2 linked regions of the Orrella dioscoreae genome follow. The protein of the gene in region 2 interacts with the protein of the main gene of each other region in a pairwise test. Links are inferred from orthologs where the notes say so. Each region holds a gene or a part of one and is shown on either strand. Other genes may lie near its edges.

Evidence for each region.
Region 1: the proteins of purT (region 2) and ODI_RS08030 interact in binary tests that used the Escherichia coli proteins (3 or more experiments, as listed by UniProt). The link is inferred for Orrella dioscoreae from one-to-one orthologs.

What each region holds. Positions count from the first base shown.
Region 1 is NZ_LT907988.1:1,720,409-1,723,802, forward strand. The notes cover bases 228-3,216. They hold ODI_RS08030 (polyprenyl synthetase family protein), read left to right. Parts: upstream 228-1,260; coding sequence 1,261-2,172; downstream 2,173-3,216. Other genes in these bases: ODI_RS08020 (acyltransferase), read right to left, coding at 228-730; ODI_RS08025 (exodeoxyribonuclease VII small subunit), read left to right, coding at 983-1,264; dxs (1-deoxy-D-xylulose-5-phosphate synthase), read left to right, coding at 2,251-3,216. Also shown: more of ODI_RS08020, read right to left, coding at 1-227; more of dxs, read left to right, coding at 3,217-3,394.
Region 2 is NZ_LT907988.1:525,884-529,090, reverse strand. Bases 36-3,027 are described here. They hold purT (formate-dependent phosphoribosylglycinamide formyltransferase), read right to left. Parts: upstream 2,145-3,027; coding sequence 927-2,144; downstream 36-926. Other genes in these bases: ODI_RS02520 (KpsF/GutQ family sugar-phosphate isomerase), read left to right, coding at 2,300-3,027; ODI_RS02530 (GbsR/MarR family transcriptional regulator), read right to left, coding at 72-623. Also shown: more of ODI_RS02520, read left to right, coding at 3,028-3,207. UniProt on the Escherichia coli protein: Involved in the de novo purine biosynthesis. Catalyzes the transfer of formate to 5-phospho-ribosyl-glycinamide (GAR), producing 5-phospho-ribosyl-N-formylglycinamide (FGAR). Formate is provided by PurU via hydrolysis of 10-formyl-tetrahydrofolate.

The sequences.
Region 1 (3,394 bases), 1.2 Mb from region 2 along the record:
CCAGCACCCAGCCCGGCCGTGGCAGGGACAGCGAGCCTTCGTAGATCATCCGTCCCGCCACGAAATAACCCAGGTAGGGCACGAACCAGGCGAGGAAGAAGCCGTAGCCCTGGCCCGTCAGGTGGCGATACAGCGCGTCCACGATCGCGATCGCCAGGGTGACCATGACACAAGCCAGGCGGCGTCGCACCGACAGCTTGCCGTACAGCTCACGCACGAAAGGGGCGAAAAGATAGAGCCCGACGATCATGTAGAGGTACCAGAGGTGGTAGTACGGCCGTCCTTCGGTCAGGCGGCGCAGCCAGGCCATCGGCTCGTGCGGCGTGCCGTCCAGATGTTCGAGCGTCACCGTCCAGGCCAGGTAGAAGACCGTCCAGAACACCAGCGGCAGCAGGATGCGCGCGCTGCGGCGCAGATAGAAGCGGGGGATGCCCTCGGGCCGGGCGGGCGCCAGCAGGAGGGCGCCGCTGATCATCACGAAAACCGGCACGCACCAGCGCACGGCGGAGTCGTACAGGTTGGCGCTGACCCAGCCGGCCGTGCCATAGGGCTCGGTCGAGGAGACGGGGACCGCCGCGCAATGCAGCAGGACCACGGCCAGCGCCGCGATCCAGCGGGCGGCATCCAGCTGCGCCAGTCGGGGGTCGGGAGGGATGCTCGACGGCGTCGTGTCGGGAGCGGTGGATGACGGGGCCGCGGCGGACGCGGGCCTGACGTGGGGAAACCTCATGGATGGCGAAAGATGTAGCTTGGCTGCGGGCCACCATAGCAGCGCGGGCGGTGCCGGACTGTTTCCAGGCGTTAGCCATTCCTGCCGCCCTGGGGGCGGGGAATGGCCAGGCCAAGGGCGGCTTTGCCCCGGTGCGGATGGCGCCGGGTTAACTCTGTTGCAATTGCGCCGGTGCCGGGTCCCCGGTCGCGGGCAGGGCAGGCTGGACAGTTCTCGTACAATGAAAGGCTTGTATCAAAACGACGCAGTGTCATGAAGACGGAGACCCGTTTGGCCGCAGCTTCCTCCCCCGGCGCCTTGCCGCTCCCGCAGGATTTCGAGACCGCCCTGGCTGAGCTTGAATCGCTCGTTGCCGCCATGGAAGACGGTTCCCAGCCGCTGGAGCAGTCCCTGGCCGCCTACAGGCGCGGCGTGGAGCTGTCCCGTGTGTGCCAGGAAAAACTGGCCCAGGCCGAGCAGCAGGTGAAGGTGCTCGAAGGCGAATTGCTGCGTCCGCTGGACGCTGGCGCACTGGGCGCGGGCGAGCCGCAATGAGAAGCGCCCCCCTGGATTTCCCGACCTGGATGCAGGATCGGATCGATCATGTCGAGGCTTGCCTGGATGGGTTGCTGCCCACGCCGGAGGAAGCGCCTGCGCGCCTGCACGAAGCCATGCGCTACGCCGTGCTGGGCGGCGGCAAGCGCGTGCGCGCGGCCATGGTCTATGCGGCAGGGCATGCCTGCACCAGCGGCGCCATGCCCGTGTCCGTGGGCACCGGCCTCGATTGCGCCGCCGCGTCCATCGAGCTCATCCACGCCTATTCGCTGGTGCACGACGACCTGCCCTGCATGGACGACGACACCTTGCGCCGTGGCCGGCCCACCGTGCACGTGCAGTTCGACGAGGCCACCGCCATGCTGGCGGGCGACGCCCTCCAACCCCTGGCCTTCGAGCTGCTCGCCGAAATGCCGATCGCGCCGGCGCTGGTGGTGCAGGCCTCGCGCGTGCTGGCGCGTGCGGCCGGGAGCCGCGGCATGGCCGGCGGCCAGGCCATCGATCTCTACAGCGTGGGGCAGTCCCTCACGCGCGAGCAGCTCCAGACCATGCACAGCCTGAAGACCGGCGCCTTGCTGGTGGCCAGCGTCGCGCTGGGCGGCGTGGTGGCCGGCGCCAGCTCCAGCCAGCGCAATGCGCTGGATGATTACGCGGGGGCTGTCGGTTTGGCGTTCCAGGTGGTGGACGATATCCTGGACGTCACTGCCGACACGGCCAGCCTGGGCAAGACCGCCGGCAAGGACGCCGCGGACAACAAGCCCACCTATGTCTCGCTGCTGGGCCTGGACGATGCCCGGGCGCTGGCCGAGAGCCTGCGCACCGACGCCCATGCCGCCATCGCGCCGCTGGGCGAAGGCGCCAAGTACCTGGCCGCGTTGGCCGATTTCATCGTGCTCAGGGACCGCTGAGCGGATACCTTGCACGCCGAACCGCCCGCCTTGCCCAGCCTGGGCGCGGGGGTGAATGCTGAATAACCTTGTCATGCCATGAAGACCGAATTGCTCGATCGCATCCAGTCGCCGGCCGACCTGAAGTCGCTGGATCGCCGCGACCTGAAACAACTGGCCGATGAACTGCGTGGTTTCGTGCTGGACTCCGTGTCGCGCACGGGCGGCCATTTGTCCTCGAACCTGGGCACCGTGGAGCTCGCCATCGCGCTGCACGCGGTGTTCGACACGCCGCATGACCGCATCGTCTGGGACGTGGGCCACCAGTCCTATCCGCACAAGATCCTCACCGGCAGGCGCGCCGAGATGGACCGCCTGCGCCAGGCGGGCGGCATCTCCGGCTTCCCGCGCCGCGCGGAGTCGCCCTACGACGCCTTCGGCACCGCGCATTCGTCGACCTCGATCTCGGCCGCGCTGGGCATGGCCGTGGCCTCGCGCAACGCCGGCATCGAACGCCGCCACATCGCCGTGATCGGCGACGGCGCGATGTCCGCGGGCATGGCCTTCGAAGCCATGAACAACGCCGGCGTCACGCCCGACGTGAACCTGCTGGTGGTGCTGAACGACAACGACATGTCGATTTCGCCGCCGGTGGGCGCGCTCAACCGCTATCTGGCGCGCCTCATGTCCGGCCGGTTCTATGCCGCCGCCCGCAATGTGGGCAAGGCCGTGCTGCAGCGCGTGCCGCCCATGCTCGAACTGGCGCGCCGGTTCGAGGAACACGCCAAGGGCATGGTCACGCCGGCCACGCTGTTCGAGGAGCTGGGCTTCAACTACGTCGGCCCCATCGATGGCCACGATCTCGACGCGTTGATGCCCACGCTGCAGAATCTCAGCGTGTTGCCGGGGCCGCAGTTCCTGCACGTGGTCACGCGCAAGGGGCAGGGCTACAAACTGGCCGAGGCCGATCCTGTGCTTTATCACGGTCCGGGCAAGTTCGATCCGGCCGTGGGCATCCAGCAGGCCAAGGCGCCTGCCCGCCGCACCTTCACGCAGGTGTTCGGGCAATGGCTGTGCGACATGGCCGCCCAGGACGACAAGCTGGTGGGCGTCACGCCCGCCATGCGCGAAGGCAGCGGCATGGTCGAGTTCGAGCAGCGCTTCCCGGCGCGTTATTTCGACGTGGGCATAGCCGAACAGCACGCCGTGACCTTTGCCGCCGGCATCGCCTGCGAGGCGCACA
Region 2 (3,207 bases):
TGACGCAGAGGGGGTATCCGGATTCATGAGGGTGCTGCCTTGGGTCGTGCTTCAGGGAAGGAAAGGGGGAATCAGCGTTTGCCGCCACCGCTGAGTTTTCCGGCGATGCTCAGCACCTTCTGCACCTTGGACCCCAGGCGCATCAGGCGCTCCAGGGTCTCGGGCGGCAGGCGCTGGATCTCGTCGAACCAGGCGGTGGAAAGCTCGATCAGCTCGAGCATGTCTTTCATGCGGGCTTGCGCGTGGCGCTCGGCCGCGTCGGCCGGCGGCTCCAGCAGCGTGTCGCGCAGCAGCGTCAGGGTGGGTTCGATCTCGCGCTTGCGCTTTTCCTCGACCAGCACCCGGAAGATTTCCCAGACGTCGCTGGGCGAATCGAAGTAGTCACGCCGATCGCCCACCTGGTGGACCATCTTCACCAGCCGCCAGGACTGCAGTTCCTTCAGGCCCATGCTGACGTTCGAGCGCGAGAACCCCAGGGTCTCGGCGATGTCATCGGCATTCAGCGGCTTCTCGGACAGGAACAGCAGCGCGTAGATCTGGCCGACGGTGCGATTCACGCCCCAGCGGCTGCCCATTTCTCCGAAATGCAGGACGAAACGTTGGGACTGGGGGGGGAGTTGCATGGGGCTGGCCTGCGTTGTCGCGCGTGTTACGTTTTTTGTTACGTTGATTTCACTACTTGCTGAAATTATCGAACTTCATGTGATTAAAAGCAAACGTAACGCGCACGGCCAGCCGCAAACCGTGCCGGCCAGGCCACAGTTGGCCCGGGGCTTGCTTCAACGACATGTCAGAAACCGCGCCAAGGCCGGCTCGGGACGAAAAAAAACCGCCAGGGGGGTCCTGGCGGTTTTCCAAGCAAACCTTGCGGCCTCGGGCGGCCGGCGTCGCGCCCCGCCCAGGACGCCCCGCTCACGGCACGCGGCTCAAGGCGCCTTGACCGTCACGGCGGCGCTGACGCGGCGCGCCTTCTCGCGTGCAGCCTCCACGTCGTCCGCCACGGCCAGGCCCACGCCCATGCGGCGCCTGGTGAAGGACGCCGGCTTGCCGAACAGGCGGATGTCCGTGCCCGGCTCGGCCAGCGCATCGGCCACGCCATGGAAGCTGACGCCCTGGGCATCCACCCCGCCATAGATCACGGCGCTTGCGCCCGGCTGGCGCAGGCGCGTGTCCACCGGCAGGCCCAGCAGCGCGCGGGCATGCAGCTCGAATTCGTTCTGGGCCTGGGTGATCAGCGTGACCATGCCGGTGTCGTGCGGACGCGGGCTGACCTCCGAGAACCAGACCTCCTCGCCCGACACGAACAGTTCCACGCCGAAGATGCCCAGGCCGCCCAGGTCGCCCGTGACGGCCAGCGCGATTTCCTCGGCGCGGGCCAGGGCCTTGGGCGCCATGGGGTGCGGCTGCCAGCTCTCCACGTAATCGCCGTCGACCTGCTTGTGGCCGATGGGCGCGCAGAACCCGGTCTGCACCGTGCCGTCGGCGCCGCGATAACGTACGGTCAGCAGGGTGATCTCGTAGTCGAAGTTGATGAAACCCTCGACGATGGCGCGTCCGGCGCCCACGCGCCCGCCTTCCTGGCAGTAGCGCCAGGCGGCCGCCACGTCGGCCTCGCTGCGCAGCACCGACTGGCCCTTGCCCGACGAGGACATCACCGGCTTGATGACGCAGGGATAGCCGATGCCGCCGTCGATGGCGGCGCGCAGTTCGGCCTCGGTGTCGACGAAGCGATAGGGCGAGGTCGGCAGGCCCAGGGTCTCGGCCGCCAGGCGGCGGATGCCCTCGCGGTTCATGGTCAGGCGCGCGGCGCGGGCCGTCGGTGTCACGCGGGTGACGCCGGCTGCCTCCAGCTCCACCAGCAGGTCGGTGGCAATGGCCTCGATCTCGGGCACCACCACGTCGGGACGCTCGGTTTCGATCACGCGGCGCAGCGCAGCGGCGTCGGTCATGGGCACCGTATGCGAGCGATGGGCCACCTGCTGGCCGGGCGCGTTGTCATACCGGTCCACGGCAATCACCTCGGCGCCCAGGCGCTGCAGGGCGATCACCACTTCCTTGCCCAGTTCGCCGGCGCCCAGCAACATGACGCGGGTGGCCGAGGGGCTCAAGGGGGTACCGAGGACGGGCGTGGGCAGGTCGGCCATGACGATCGAATTCCAAAAATAGGGACGCCCAGGAACGCCGGGCGGGCAGGAAACGAAGCTTGCCACAGCGCCGCGCCCGCCCGCAAACGCGCCATCCCGGCGGACGCCACGGGGTTTCCCTGCACCCTGACGCCCCTCTGAATTAAACTCCTGCGATGACCGACACCCCTATCTTCCAGCCGGGCGACGCCCTGGCCAGCGCGCGCCGCACCCTCCTGACGGAGGCGCAGGCCATCGAGACGCTGGCCGCGCGCCTGGACGACGCCTTCGCCGAGGCGGTCCGGCTGCTGCTCGCCTGCCGGGGCCGCGTGGTCGTCAGCGGCCTGGGCAAGACCGGCCACATCGGCCGCAAGATCGCCGCCACGCTGGCCTCCACCGGCACGCCGGCCTTTTTCCTGCACGCCGCCGAGGCCGTGCACGGCGACCTGGGCATGCTGACCGCCCAGGACGTCCTCATCGCGCTGTCGCACTCCGGCGCCAGCCAGGAACTCCTGACCGTGCTGCCCGCGGTGCGCCGCCTGGGCGCCAAGGTCATCGCCATCACCGGCAACCCGCAGTCCGAACTGGCGCAACTGGCCGACATCCACCTGAATGGCGCCGTCGACCAGGAAGCCTGCCCGCTCAACCTGGCCCCCACCGCCAGCACGACCGCGGCGCTCGCCCTGGGCGACGCGCTGGCGGTGGCCTGTCTGGAAGCCCGCGGCTTCGGCCCCGAGGACTTCGCCCGCTCGCACCCCGGCGGGGCGCTGGGCCGCCGGCTGCTGACCCACGTGCGCGACGTCATGCGCCAGGGTGGCGCGGTGCCGCGCGTGCCATTGTCGGCAACGCTCTTCCAGGCGCTGGAGGAAATGTCGGCCAAGGGCATGGGCATGACCGTCATCGTCGATGACGCGAACCGCCCCGCCGGCATCTTCACCGACGGCGACCTGCGCCGCCTGATCGAACGCCGCGGCGACCTGCGCGGCCTGCTGGCCGCCGAAGGCATGAGCCGCAACCCCCGCACCATTGCCGCCGAGGCGCTCGCCGTCGACGCCGCCGCGCAAATGGATGAACAACGCCTGAG